One region of the Brevibacillus agri genome, then DNA from elsewhere that is predicted to be linked to it. Evidence: riboswitches for the same ligand, from Rfam matches in the RefSeq annotation. Region 1 holds a riboswitch; the other holds the start of a gene.

Region 1 (7,368 bases):
GGTACGCGGCAGGGCTCAAGCTGCTGCGCGCACAGGTGCGCCATTTGGGCACAGAGCAAAACCTGGAGATTTTGCAGTCGATTTTTGAATATTTGAAGGAACGGATCGACATGATGTTCAAGACCGAGGTCGAGGACATTTTGACGGTCAAGGAAGACGGCGGCCATCGCGTGAGAGGCGTCGTCCTGAAAAACGGGGGAGAGTACGAGAGCGACTTTGTCGTGATCGGACCTGGCCGGGACGGCTCGGCTTGGCTGACCAACATCCTGAAAAAGCGCCGCCTGAAAATGTACAACAACCAGGTGGACGTCGGGGTGCGCGTAGAGACGTCCGATGTCGTTATGCGCGAAATCAACGAGCATTTGTACGAGGGCAAGTTTATTTTCAACACATCCGTCGGCACGCGGGTCCGCACGTTTTGCAGCAATCCGTCCGGGCACGTCGTCGTGGAAAACCACAGCGGGGTCATGGCGGCAAACGGGCATTCCTACAAAGACCCGGCGCTCGGCTCGACCAATACGAACTTCGCGCTGCTCGTTTCGCATACGTTCACGGAACCTTTTGACAAGCCGAACGAGTACGCGCGAGAGATATGCAAACGCGCCAACGATTTGTCCAACGGCGGCGTGATCGTGCAAAAGTACGGCGATATTTTGCGGGCGCGCCGCTCTACGGAAGCGCGGATCAAGGAAGGCTTCCTCGAGCCGACCTTGAAGGAAGCCGTGCCGGGCGATCTCGGACTGGTGCTGCCTTACAATACGATGAAAAGCCTCATTGAAATGGTGGAAGCGCTGGACAAGGTCACGCCGGGAATTGCCTCGGAGCACACGCTGTTTTACGGCGTCGAAGCGAAATTTTACTCGGCGCGTCCCAAGCTGACAGAGGAGTTTGAGACGGAAATCAAAGGACTGTTCTGCGGGGGCGACGGGGCAGGGATCACGCGCGGACTGGCGCAGGCGGGTGCGGCAGGCGTCTGGATGGCGCGCAGCATGGTCAAACGGATGATGTAAACAGCAACCCGCAACAGGGAAAAGGGCTTCTGCTTGAACACGGCTGCTTAGCCGCTCAGGAGTAGAAGCCCTTTTGTCGTGTCGTCGTATCAAAAACAAGCCTACGCTTGCGTATTCAAATTTTCTGTCATCTTTTTCAGCACCCGGTTGAAGACGGCAAGCTCGTTCTCGTCCAGATCGCGCAAGGCAACCGCTTCCAAATCGCGCGCCGCTTGCAGCCACTGGGGAAAACGCTCGATTGCCGCAGGCGAGAGCGACACGTACCGTTCCCGCTTGTCGTCGCCTTCGGAGCGGATGATCCAGCCCATCTCTTCCAGCCGGGTCAATGTCCGGGTAATCGTCGGGGCTTCGACATTCAGGTAGTTGCTCAGTTGCACCTGCGTCAAAGAGTTGCGGTAGTGCAGGCAAAGAATAATGCTCCATTGCGAGCTATATAATCCCATCGGGGACATGATTCCATTCAATGTTTTACTGAAGACTCTGGCAGCTTGGCCGATCTTGTGACCGTAATGTTGCATGATATCAGACCTCCAGGAAAAGCTGGTTCGAAAGACGAAGCGCTTGATTGCTTAAGTAAATATGTACAAATAACATAGTAGCAGTTCAGGACATATAAGTAAATGTTTATTCGAGTGGAAAAGAAGGCGTTTTTCTGACAAAAATAAAGCCGATGCCGTTTCAAGGGCATCAGCTCGGGGAAGAAGGTAAAAGGAGGGCTGTTAATCGGCAGCCAAAATGCCAAGCGGCCCGTTTTCGTCAATGATGGGCTCCAACTCGTAGATGGAGATGGGAAACATCGGGAAGCCGACATAGTACGGGGTGATTTCGTACAGTTGGAAGTAAATGACCAATGATTTGTCGGCAACGTAAAAATCTTGATCGGGCTTGATCGTGGTAAAACCGTTCAGCGTCGGGATTTGCCGCGCCTCGATCTGGCGTTTGATGTTCGCGGACAGGACGTTGACGTAGTCGCTGCCCGGCTTGAACAGCTCGCGCAGCGTATAGAGCTTGCCTGTATGGATGTTTGCCGTCACCGACCCGAGGAAGGTCATGCCGTGGGCCATTTGCGGAGTGTACGCGTAATTGCTCATGGTGACGCTGAAAATGCCGCGCTCGTTCGTTTTGATTTCGTAGCTTCCTTGCATTTGGGTATTTCCCGGTACTTGTACCCGTTGCTGTTCGTGAATCAATCCTTGGACCGTTTGCAAAATGGCGCGGTTGATGTCTTTTTCTGCTTGCTGATTGGCTAGCCCCGCCAGTTGCGGGTAATAAATCGTGGTATTCGGACGTTGGATCGTCCGCGTCAGCACGGTGGCTGGCAAAAGATTGCGTTGTTCTTCCACGGTTCTTAGTTCCTTTCCAGATGTCTTAAAATAAGGGGTATGATAGTAGCCTATTCGTCACTGGTTTTGGCTGTTCTCACTTTTTTCACAAATTAGTCAATCTGAGCGCGATATAATGGAAAAAGAATCCGATACATAAGTAGCAGGGAAAAGGGGGGCAACTATGATTCAATTGGTTCGCAACACATTAACGGACAAAGAAGGCTTTATGATTTTTATCCTATGGAACCATCTGTGGATGGCGGGACTCATTGCCTATCAAGTCGACGCTAATTTCTGGAAAGTGACGTCCCTCGGATTGCTGGTCACCCTTATTGTTTCGCCTTTTTACTTCATCAAAAGAGACAGCCATGTCATTCGTTATCTGGTAGCGATCGGACTTATGTTTTACGCGATTTCGTTCGATCATTTCACGACGTATCCAGAAGTTACGTTTCTCGCTTTTGTGGTCATGGGTTTTCTCGCGGCTTACCTGGATTGGAAGCTCGTAGTGACAGCCGGAATTGCGCAAATCATCGTGACGCTGGTCGGATTTTACACAGGATCGTACGAGATTTTCAGCGGCGATTTCACCGAGCTGAATCTGGTGCTACGCATCATGGCGATTCTGATGATGATGGGAGCGGTGACGTACCTCTGTCTGGCGGGACAAGCGTCCTTGCAGAAGGCAAACATCGCCCGCCAGGAAGCGGAAGAAAAAGAGCGTCGCCTGGGAGAGATGCTCGTCCATATCCAACAGATGACCGAGCAGATCGACCGTACGACAGAGCACGTACACGAGCATGCCGAAGGAACGAAACGCAATACGGATGAAATGATGATCGCCTTCAAGGAAGTGGCGACGGGCATGGAGTCGCAGGCGAACTCGACAGTGAAGATCGAGGAAGAGGTGCAGTCGATCGACCAGGAGATCGTGGCGGTCACCACGCAGACGAACGCGATGAAGAGCGAGTCCGACCAGAACAACCGCCGCCTGAAAGAAAGCGTCGACATGATGAAAGAGCTGTCGCAGCAAATGGAACAGATCGTTTCTGCCGTCAACGTGGCAGCGTCGACGATTCACCAGCTCAACCGCCAGGCCAATCGGGTCGAGGAAATCGTAGGAGCCATCAACCAGATTGCGACGCAAACGAACCTGCTTGCGCTAAACGCCGCCATCGAGTCGGCGCGTGCAGGCGAGCACGGCCGCGGCTTCGCCGTGGTGGCAGACGAGGTGCGCAAGCTGGCGGAGCAGAGCGCAACCGCTACACAGGAAATTACCGAGATTCTCAAATCGCTCCATCAGGAAAGCGAGAACGCTGTACAGCAGATCAGCAATGGGGAAGCTTCGGTGGCAAAAGGCCAGGAGCTGGCTGTGAAAACAGTGGCGTCGATCGAGGCGGTGCGCTCCGGCATGATGGCCTTCCTGCAGGCAGCGGAGCAGGTCGGCTCCAGCATGAACCGGGTAAAAATGCGCTCGGGCGAAGTGGCGATGGAAATGTCGACCATTACCGCTGTCACCGAGCAGTCGGTCGCCAATCTGGAGGAGCTTTTCGCCACAGCGGAAAACCAGCATCAAAAGGTGCGGGAAATTACCGAAGAGCTGGGGGAACTGAACAATCTGTCGCATCGGCTGCAGGAAACGTTTCACAGACAATAGGCGCCAAAGTGTAAAATTGGCGAGAACAGTCTGAAAAAACAATTGCTTTTTCAGTTTGTTCTGCTAGAATGAATGCATTGTAACTTGATAGTTTTTATCTCCTTATCGAGAGCGGCGGAGGGACTGGCCCGATGAAGCCCGGCAACCACTGGACATGCGTGACATGGACAGAAAGGTGCCAATTCCTGCAAAACCTGTACCGGGGTTTTGACAGATGAGGAAGAGGACGGCTTCGGACGCAAACTCTTCCTTCGGGAAGAGTTTTTTTGTTGTCAGGAGGGGTAATACACGAACGATAAAATATTTTTATTGCAAAATATTCGTGTTTAGTATTGATTTTTTCGGAAAAAAGCCGTACATTACGTAGTAGGATACAGAAAAAACGTAGAACGTTCGGATGGGAGCGGAAGACACCATGAAGAAGTTGTTGTTAGCATTCACCACTTTTGCTGTTTTGGCTGCGGGCTGTTCGGCTGGCGGAAATGCGCCTGCTGACAAGCCAAAGGAAGAAGCGGCAGGGCAAGAAGGCGCGGCGAAGAAGCGCATTGCGCTGATTTTGCCGGAAAAAATCGGGGTAAACCCGTTCTTCCAGCAAATGGACGAAGGCGCGAAAAAAGCAGGACAGGAATTTGGCGCAGAAGTAAAAAGCATCGAGTCTACTGACCACGGCGCCATCGAAGAAAATTTGCGCGTTGCGGTAGCGGAAAACTACGATCTGATTATCACTTCTTCTTTTGAAGCGGAAGACGCGCTGAAAAAAGTGGCAGCCGAAAATCCTGACCGCAACTTCGCGATTATTGATACCGTAGTAGATTTGCCAAACGTGCGCAGCGTTACCTTCCGCGAGCAGGAAGCGGCTTACCTGATGGGCGCTGCGGCAGGTCTTGCCACGAAGACAAACAAGGTCGGCATGGTTGTCGCCATGGATATTCCGCTGTTGAAAAAATGGACAGGCGGCTTCCAGGAAGGCTTGAAAGCAACCAATCCAAACGCGGAGTTCCTGGTGAACTACGTAGGAAGCTTCTCTGACCCGGCAAAAGCGAAGGAGCTGGCGCTGCTGCAAGCATCCAAAGGCGCCGACTTCATCAACGGAGCGGCAGCAGTAGGCGACCTCGGCGTGTTCGAGGCCGCGAAGGAAAAAGGCTTCTATACATCGGGACAGGACGTTGACCGCACCACGATCGACCCTGAGCACATCGTGTTGTCCCAGCTCAAAGGGACAGATGCCGCTGCGTATGAAACCGTGAAGTCGTTCGTAGAAGGCTCGTTCAAGCCGGGCGTCGTCACTTACGGCTTGAAAGAAAAAGGCGTAGGCGTAACGTATGTGACGCACGAGAGCCAGACGCCTCTGAACGCTTTTATTGGCCAGGAAGTCGTGGACAAAGTAAAAGCGATCAGCGAGGAGATCATCGCTGGTACCCGCAAAGTGCCAGACTCGTTTTAACAGCTAGCGCACAGTGCATGATTGTGACCGACTACAACTGTGTAGTCGGTCTTCCTTATATGCAAGGCAAGGAGCAGAGGCAAGGAAGAGAAAGGCTAGGCGCAAAGAAGGAGGAGCAAGGATGACCGATCGTTTGGAAATGCGGGCCATGACCAAGAAATACGGAGATTTTATTGCAAACGACAAGGTCTCGTTTTCGCTTGCTGCGGGAGAAGTCCACGCCATCGTCGGGGAAAACGGCGCGGGCAAGACGACGCTGATGAGGATGCTGTACGGCATGGAGCAGCCTACGTCCGGCGAGATCGTGCTAGGCGGCAAGCCTGTCGCTTTTCGCGGGCCGCAGGACGCCATTCGCAGCGGGATCGGGATGGTGCACCAGCACTTCATGCTGTTTGGCGAGTTTAGCGTGGCGGAAAATATCGTGATCGGCTACGAGCCGCAGCAGGCCGGATTTTTCCGCCGGAAGGACGCCGTGGAAAAGGTCCGCGCACTAAGCGAGCAGTACCGGATTCCGATAGATGCACAGGCTAGAGTGTCCAACTGCTCCATCGGCGAGCAGCAGCGTGTGGAAATTCTCAAGGTGCTGTACCAGGGAGCGGACATCATCGTGCTGGACGAGCCGACTGCCGTGCTGACGCCGCTTGAAGTTCGCGAGCTGTTGCAGACGATCCGCAATCTGGCGGAGAGCGGGAAGAGCGTCATTTTGATTACGCACAAGCTGCAGGAAGTGATGGAGGTCGCAGATCGGATCACGGTGTTGCGCGGCGGCAAGGTGACGGGCACGGTAGCGCGCGACGAGACGAATGTGGACGATCTGGCCCGGCTGATGGTCGGACGCGAGCTGCGGGAGCTGAGCGAGCGCGTCGATCTGGAGCGGGGGCCGCTTTTGCAGGTGGAGAACTTGACGGTTCGGGAAAAACAGACGCTGCTCGACCGGGTCAGCTTTACCGTGCATCACGGGGAAATCGTCGGCATCGCGGGCGTATCGGGCAACGGCCAATCCGAGCTGCTGCAAGCGATCAGCGGCTTGCGGACGGTACAGGAGGGAACGATTCGGCTGGGCGGCAAGGACGTTACCAACCAGACTGTCGCGACGATTCGCGAGGCGGGCTTGGCGCACATCCCGGAAGATCGCTACTTGTGGGGGACGGCCAAGCTGGAGAGCGTCGAGGAAAACGCGCTGATGGGCTACCAGCGAAAGCCTGCGTTCAATCGGCGCGGCGTCGTGTTGCGCGAAGCTTTTCGCCAGGTCGTCAGAGGCTGGGTAGAAAAGTTCGCGATCAAGACAGGCTCCAGACAGCTTCAGGAGCTGGCCGGGAATTTGTCGGGCGGAAATCTGCAAAAGCTGATCGTGGCGCGCGAGCTGGGACATGAGACTCCGTTTTTGATCGCGGCAGAGCCGACCCGGGGTGTTGATATTGGCGCGATGGAGTACATCCATCAGGCGCTGATCGACAAGCGCAACGCAGGCGACGGGATTTTGCTGGTCTCGTCCGAGCTGTCGGAAATTTTGGCGCTGTCAGACCGGATTTTGGTGATGTACAAAGGGCGGATCGCCGGAGAGCTTTCGCGCAAAGAGGCAACCGAGGAAAAAATCAGCGTGTTAATGGCGGGAGGAAGCGTTCATGGCAGCAATCAAAGAGCTGGGTAAATCACTGGTTCAGCCGCTTTTGGCGGTTGTCATCGGGCTGTTGATCGGGGCGCTCGTCATCGCTTCGGTAGGGGAATCTATCCTGGGCACGTATCAGGAAATGTGGAAAGGGGCCTTCGGCAGCTTCTACTTCTTCACCTCTACCTTGGCGAGAGCGACGCCGATCATGCTGATCGCCTTGGGGCTGTCGCTTGCTTTTCGGGCGGGAGTGTTCAACCTGGGGGCAGAAGGACAGATGGTGCTCGGGGCGATCAGTGCTACGCTCGTGGCGATCTATTTGC
Region 2 (7,368 bases), 850 kb from region 1:
GCTTATGTCGGTCCCGGAAATGATGGCGACGAAACTGTCCATGTGTACGGCAAGGTTTTGGCGTTTGAGCCGCAGCAAACCTTCAGCTTCCTGGAACATCCCGGCCCTTCGTACCACGCCAACCACGCCGAGCTTCAATCGCGCGTAACTTTCCAATTGGAGCCTGTTGGCGGATGCACGCGGCTGACGCTGATTAACGACCAGTGGATCGAAGATCACCCTTCCTTCGCCAACGCGAGCAACCATTGGCCGATGATTCTCTCCAACATCAAAACATATGCAGAAACCGGAAAAACGTTGGATTTTGGCTATTAATTCCGGGCAAAAAGGAAGGAAAACCCCAGCAGCGAGCTGCCTCGGCACTTCGCCTCTGGGGTTTTTGCCTGTTACTCGACCATTTCCGCCCACTTCAGATCAATAAAGCCCAGTCCGTCCACTTGCACGCCTTTTACCTTATCACTCTGCACCCAGACATCCACGTCCGTAAACAGTGGGATTACAGGCATGGCATCCATGAAAATTTGCTCGGCTTCCGCAAAAAGCTGCTTGCGCTTCTCCGGATCACTCTCCATGGCCGACTGTTGCAGCAGCTCCTTGTAGCGCGCGTTCTCCCAGCCTGTGTCGTTGTTTCCCGTCTTCGCATCGCGGAACATCTCCAGGTAGTTGATCGGATCGTTAAAATCGGCATTCCAGCCCAAACGGCCAATCTCGTAATTCAGTTCATGCAAATCTTGCAAATGCACCTTAAATTCCTTGATCGCCAGCTTCACGTCGATGCCAAGGTTGCGCTTCCACTGGTCCTGCATGGCTTCGGCGATTTTTTTGTGGCGGTCTGTCGGGTTGTACGACATGGTGATGGTCGGAAACTGACTCAGCCCCAACTCCTGCATGCCTTCCGCCAGCAGCTTTTTCGCTGTCTCCACGTCGTTGTCGCGGAAGTAGCCCTCCGGCTTGATAATCATGGATTGCGGCAGCATCCCCATCGTAGGCACCTGGCCGACCTGTGTGATGTTGTCCACGATGCTTTGGCGATCAACCGCATAAGCGAGTGCTTTGCGAATTTTTACGTTTTGCAGCACTCCTTTGGTGGTATTGATTTTGTACCAATACATCGTCGCCTTTGGATGAACGACGAGTTTGCCTGCTTCTTTCAGGGACGGAATCGCATCGGTTGGCAGGCCGCCAAGCGGTTGACCCGCCCAGTCCAGCTCGCCGTTTTCAAACATGGACAGCGCTGTGTTATCATCCTCAATCATGGCAAACTCGATCCGGTCCAGCTTGACAGCGTCTTTGTCCCAATAGTTTTCGTTCTTCTCCAAAACGATCTTGCTCTTGTGCTCCCAGCCCGTCATCTTGAATGGCCCGTTGCTCACGTGTGTTGCTGCTTCATTCGCCCAGTTCGGATTGGCCTCTACGACCTTTTTGTCTACAGGATAATACGTGTAAAATGCCGTCAGTTCCAGGAAGAACGGTGTCGGGTTTTCCAATGTTACTTCCAGCGTCTTGTCATCCAGAGCTTTTACCCCCAGCTCGTCTGCTTGCGCCTTGCCTGTGTGTACTTTTTCCGCATTTTTGATGTAGTAGAGCTGATACGCATACTCGGCTCCCAGCTTTGGATCGAGGACGCGTTTCCAGGCAAATTCAAAGTCGTGCGCCGTCACCGGATCGCCGTTGCTCCACTTGGAGTCGCGAATCGTGAACGTGTACACCCGTTTGTCGTCGGATATTTTCACATCAGACGCAACCGAGTTCATCGGCTTCGCGTCTTTGTCCAGCCTGGTCAAGCCGTCAAAAGTGGCACGGACGATCGCCCCTGAGGTAGTGTCCTTGGCGAGCCCAGGGTCTGCCGTCGATGGCTCGCTGGTCAGATTGGCCCGAAACACTTGCGGCTTTGTGCTGGCAGGCGCGCCAGACGAAGCCTCACCCGCAGGAGCAGCAGCAGGTGCAGTCGAAGTCGGACTGCCTCCACAGCCTGCCAAAAGACTTCCGACCACCAATGTCAGGCCGACAAACATTTTGAATGTTCCCTTCATCAGAATTTTCCCCCTTATCAAATTTTTTCTATCGCCACCACAATATACTCGACGACAGATTTCTTGAAAATGGGGTTCGGTGATATTTAATTAAATTTTATGAATATTTATTCTTTTGTAAACAGAAATAAACCCAACAGCCTTAAAGGGCCAATTGGGTTTATTTGTTGATCCATCAATTACTTTTCCTTAGAATGCCGGGATGATGGAACCTTTGTATTCGTCTTCAATGAATTTTTTCACTTCAGGGGAGTTCAATTCCTTCGCCAGCTTTTGGATGGCTTCGGAGTCTTTGTTGTCAGGACGAGCTACCAGGAAGTTCGCATATGGAGATTCCTTGTCTTCGATGAACAGAGCGTCTTTGGTTGGCACGAGCTTCGCTTCGAGCGCGTAGTTGGTGTTAATCAGCGCCAGGTCCACTTCTTCCAGAACGCGCGGCAGCATCGCTGCTTCAACCTCTTTGAACTTCAGGTTTTTCTTGTTTTCCACAATGTCTTTCACAGTTCCGCTGATGCCAGCGCCTTCTTTGAGCTTGATGACGCCGTTTTTCTCCAGGAGAGCGAGGGCGCGGCCGCTATTGGTCGGGTCGTTTGGCAGCGCGATAGTTGCGCCTTCCGCCAGTTCGTCAACCGATTTCACTTTTTTGCTGTAAGCGCCAAATGGCTCGATGTGAACCGCAACTACAGGTTGCAGATCCATGTTTTGTCCTTTATTGAAGTCTTCCAGGTAAGGCTTGTGCTGGAAGAAGTTTGCGTCGAGTTGTTTTTCGTTGAGCTGTACGTTTGGTTGTACGTAGTCGGTGAACTCTTGTACTTCCAGGTTTACGCCTTGTTCTTTCAGTTTTGGTGCGATGTGCTTCAGGATTGCTGCGTGTGGAACCGGAGAAGCGCCTACTTTCAATGTCACTTCTTGTTGTCCGCCTTGTGCGCCGCCTTCGGCTGGAGCTGGAGCAGTCTCCGTTTTGCCTCCGCACGCTGCCAAAGAAAATGCCAATACGGTAGAAAGTACAGATACGACTAGCTTTTTCATAAATGATTTCCCCCTACTTTTTTTGATCTTTGTACTTGCAAACTTCTATGGGAAAGACCTTACTTGCGGCTGAAACGCAATACCAGGCGATCACCCAGCGACTGTAAGATCTGCACCAACACGAGCAAAATGACGACAGTGACAATCATGACATCGGTCTGGAAGCGCTGATAACCGTAACGGATAGCCAAGTCGCCCAGACCGCCGCCGCCGATTACCCCGGACATGGCCGTGTAGGACACGAGCGCAACGGTCGTAATCGTAATTCCGGCCACCAGTCCCGGACGAGACTCTGGCAGCAGGACGTTCCAGATGATTTGCCAATTGGACGCCCCCATCGACTGGGCGGCCTCAATGACTCCGCGATCTACCTCGCGCAGAGAGGTTTCCACCAGCCGCGCAAAAAACGGGGCGGCCCCGATCACGAGCGGCGGAATCGCTCCGAGTACGCCGAGCGAAGTGCCGACGATCAGTTTCGTGACCGGAATCAGCAAGATCATCAGAATGATGAACGGCACGGAACGCAATACGTTGACGATGAATGAAGCAACCGAGTAAAACGCCTTGTTTTGCAGCAACTGTCCACGTGAAGTAAGGAATAAAATGATTCCCAGCGGCAAGCCGATCAGGATCGTAAACAACGTGGAGAAACCCAGCATCGTCAGTGTGTCTAGTGTACCCTCAGCGATCTCCGACCAATCCACATTTTCCATTGTCCAGTCCATCTATATCACCTCTACTTCCAAACCACGCTGACGCAACGTCTCGATGGTTTTTTCGTTTTGACGGACATCGCCTTCCAGTTCGACGACCAGTTGGCCGTACGGCGTATCCTTCATGCGGGAAATCGTTCCCTGCAAAATGCTGAATACTGTGCCTGTCTCCTGCATCGTCTGGAACAAAATCGGCTGGTACGTCTTTTCTCCCAGGAAGGTGACGCGCGCAATCGTGCGGTTCCCCGCTGCTTTTTCGTGCGCGACAGCTTCGCGCAGCTCGGTGGAATCTGCCACCTGCTCGACAAATTCCTGCGTAGTCGGATGCTGCGGCTTGAGAAACACGTCCAGCACCTCGCCCGACTCGACGATTTTTCCGCCGTCGATCACGCCTACGCGGTCGCAAATGGAGCGGATGACGTGCATCTCGTGCGTAATCAGCACGATGGTCAATCCCAGCTTGCGGTTGATGTCCAAAAGCAGCGCCAAAATCGAGTTGGTCGTCTGCGGATCGAGCGCCGAGGTCGCTTCGTCACACAGCAGCACTTTCGGATCGTTTGCCAGCGCCCGCGCGATGCCGACGCGCTGCTTCTGGCCGCCGGACAACTGGGACGGGTATTTGTCCCGGTGCGCTTCCAGCCCTACCAGCTTGAGCAGATCGTCCACTTTTTTCTGAATCTCCGCCTTCGGACGCTTGGCCAGCTTGAGCGGAAACGCGACATTTTCCCCGACGGTGGACGAGGACAGCAGGTTGAAGTGCTGGAAAATCATCCCGATCTCGCGGCGCTTTTCCTGCAGCTTGACATCGTCGAGCTTGGTCAGGTCGACCCCATCGACGATGACTTGTCCCGACGTAGGGCGCTCCAGCAGGTTGATGCAGCGGATCAAGGTACTTTTCCCCGCCCCGGAATGGCCGATAATCCCGTAAATTTCCCCTTTATCTATAGAAAGATCAATCCCGAGCAACGCCGGAATCGTCTTGCCCTGCACTTGATAGCTTTTATGCAAATTTTTCAATTGAATCAACGCATCCACCTCCCAGCAAAATCCTTGTGAAAAACGTAAAAACCCCTTTTTCATAAACGAAAAAGGGGCTGCAACGCATGTATACGTTCGCATCCACCCTTCTCATCTATCAAGATCCAACCAATCTTGTAGGAATTGGCACCGCGACGTCCATTTCAAAAAATGAACCGGTTGCCGGGCTTCATCGGGCCTGTCCCTCCGCCTCTCTTGATAAGAAAGATTTCCACGTATATTATGTTCGTTTTTCATATTTTCATGATACAAACCGGATTATATCCTTTTTGAAAATATCCCGTCAATAGCAATCACAGGAAAAACTTTTTTAATCCATTACTCCGTTGCGAATGATGGTGGCATTGACGTGAAAATGAAACGTCGCTTTCTCAAGGATTCTCGCCTTCAAGCGTATGCGAATATCGAACACCGGCGGCGATACTTGCTCCAGCTTGATTCGGGCGTTGCTGGAAATCGTGTCAAAAGCAAGGTGCACCATATCCTTGGGATTGCCGCGGTTCTTGTCGGTCTTCCCGAAAATTTGCGCCGGGACGGACGTGTCGTAGCTGCCAATCCGGAATTTCCCGTGCACGAGCTTGATGAGAAACGCTTCCTTGGGCGATAGCCTTCGAGCAGGCGCTGAATCGCCTCCTGGGTGTGATAGACCCGATTGCTCCCGGCTCCCCCGAGCTGCCGCTCCACTTCCCCTATGCTTGCCTCAGCCAGACAAATTTCTCTCAGCTTCGGGATGAGCTCGCTGTAAACGACTTGGCATCCGCCATGCTGGTCAAAAAATACAGCCGCATGCGGCCGTCCGGCTCGTCGATATGTTCCGTTCGCAAGTCCCCTGTATGGGAAAACCATTTACGCGCAATCTCCTGGTCCATTCCCCTCACCCCCATACATAGCAAATCATGGTTAGTCTGCCCGAAAACACAAAAAAACAGCACGCTCAATTTGGCGTGCTGTTTTCGTTGCTATCGGTCGTGCTATTCGTTTGCGAAACCGCTTCTTCTGCTGGCGGTTCCAGCTTTTCCTTGATAAAAGACTGGATCTGGTCGACATCCGGAATGAGCACCGCGCCTGCCCGATGGGATTCGCGGAACATCCCCATTGGCGGCAATTGGTAGTTGCCTGGCTCCGCGGTGTTTAATTTCAGCCCAAGCGCAGACAGCCTCAGCATATCCATGGAACTGATATTCGTCTGGATATACGGCGTCACTTCTTTCAGGATGGACGGCAATTGAATCAAGGTCGTGCCGCTCTTCATCTGGCTCACCACAGCCGTCAGCAGCTTGCGCTGACGCTCTGTGCGCGTGTAGTCCGATGTGGCGTCATGGCGAAAACGAACGTATTGCAGAGCCTTGTTGCCATCCAGTTGCTGCAGTCCCTTTTTCAAATTGATGTCGTAGATGCCTTTATCGGTCGGGTCGTGATAGTACATATTTTTTTCCACATCAATCTCGACACCACCGACAGAGTCAATCAAAGCCTTGAAGCCTTCAAAGTCGGTGATGACGTAGCGGTCCACCGGAAGCCCTGTAAACTGGCTGACGGTCTTCATCGCCAGTTCCGGTCCGCCCTCCACGATCGCCGAGTTGATGCGCGAGCTGCCGTTCCCCGGAATGTCTACGTACGTGTCGCGCAAAATGGAAAATACGTCGTAGCGCTTGGAGGCCGGGTCGATACTGACGAGCATCATCGAGTCCGAACGGGGGAGTCCGTTATTTTTCATTCCCCTGCGGTCCACACCCATCAACAGGATGTTCACCCGCTCTTCGCCATCCCATTCCGGAATCTCCGCCGCTTTCGTCGCGGCACCGCCATCCGGCGGGGCTGGCCGAATGACATTCGGCTCTTGAATATTGTGAGCAAACTGATAAAAAGAGTATCCGTAATAACCTGCTGTCGCGGCAATCGCGACAAACATCAGGAGCAACACCCGTTTCCACATTCGCATAAAGAACTACTCCACCTTTTATTCTCTGTATCACATGAACTCATCTCACCACTTGTTTAGTATACTCGAATCTATAGGATGTGGAGCAGCCTTTATTTGGGTGCTTTTCACTTTTTATATTTTTATGTTTGCAATGTTTAAAATATTCGTTATACTACAAGCAACACAATCCCAAAGGGGTGACCGGCCGTGATTTCTCCCACTTCCTTTTTGCAGCGGTATCCGCGAGAAGCCCTGTTCTTCCTGGTTGCGAGCTTCATCAACTCTTCCGGCAGCGCTTTCATGTGGCCGCTTACCACTTTGTACGTACATACGATTTTGCAACGCTCCATGACCGAGGCAGGCTTTGTGCTGATGGTTTAATCGCTGGCAGGAATTGTGAGGCAGTTCGTCGGCGGGACGCTTTTTCACTGCCTGGGCGCCAAACGGCTGATCGTCGGGGCCTTGCTGGTTCAAGGACTCATCCAGTTGTCGATTCCGCTCACGAATAGCTGGCCTGTTTACATCGCGCTGATGACCGGGCTTGGCTTTACCTTCAACCTGTCGTTCCCGGCGATTCAGGCGTTCATCGGCTTTCGCTGGAAAGAGCAGCGCCGAGAGCTGTTCAACATCG

Evidence for each region. Region 1 has a riboswitch for S-adenosylmethionine ahead of BA6348_RS04475 (BMP family lipoprotein). Riboswitches for the same ligand answer to the same signal wherever they lie in the genome.
Region 2: it holds a riboswitch for S-adenosylmethionine, as region 1 does, so the genes downstream of both, BA6348_RS00180 (methionine ABC transporter ATP-binding protein) here and BA6348_RS04475 (BMP family lipoprotein) in region 1, are expected to answer to the same signal.

What each region holds. Positions count from the first base shown of each region.
Region 1 is NZ_CP026363.1:878,125-885,492, forward strand. It holds gene BA6348_RS04455 (NAD(P)/FAD-dependent oxidoreductase) at 1-1,010, shown strand, start outside; gene BA6348_RS04460 (MarR family winged helix-turn-helix transcriptional regulator) at 1,112-1,528, opposite strand; gene BA6348_RS04465 (DUF3298 and DUF4163 domain-containing protein) at 1,730-2,353, opposite strand; gene BA6348_RS04470 (methyl-accepting chemotaxis protein) at 2,517-3,992, shown strand; SAM riboswitch class I at 4,092-4,213, shown strand; gene BA6348_RS04475 (BMP family lipoprotein) at 4,408-5,436, shown strand; gene BA6348_RS04480 (ABC transporter ATP-binding protein) at 5,558-7,087, shown strand; gene BA6348_RS04485 (ABC transporter permease) at 7,062-7,368, shown strand, end outside.
Region 2 is NZ_CP026363.1:31,110-38,477, forward strand. It holds gene BA6348_RS00160 (SRPBCC family protein) at 1-315, shown strand, start outside; gene BA6348_RS00165 (peptide ABC transporter substrate-binding protein) at 387-2,033, opposite strand; gene BA6348_RS00170 (MetQ/NlpA family ABC transporter substrate-binding protein) at 2,223-3,062, opposite strand; gene BA6348_RS00175 (methionine ABC transporter permease) at 3,122-3,787, opposite strand; gene BA6348_RS00180 (methionine ABC transporter ATP-binding protein) at 3,788-4,801, opposite strand; SAM riboswitch class I at 4,901-5,018, opposite strand; gene BA6348_RS00185 (hypothetical protein) at 5,124-5,387, opposite strand; gene BA6348_RS26460 (hypothetical protein) at 5,533-5,682, opposite strand; gene BA6348_RS00190 (LCP family protein) at 5,748-6,755, opposite strand; gene BA6348_RS27060 (hypothetical protein) at 6,945-7,118, shown strand; gene BA6348_RS27065 (MFS transporter) at 7,134-7,368, shown strand, end outside.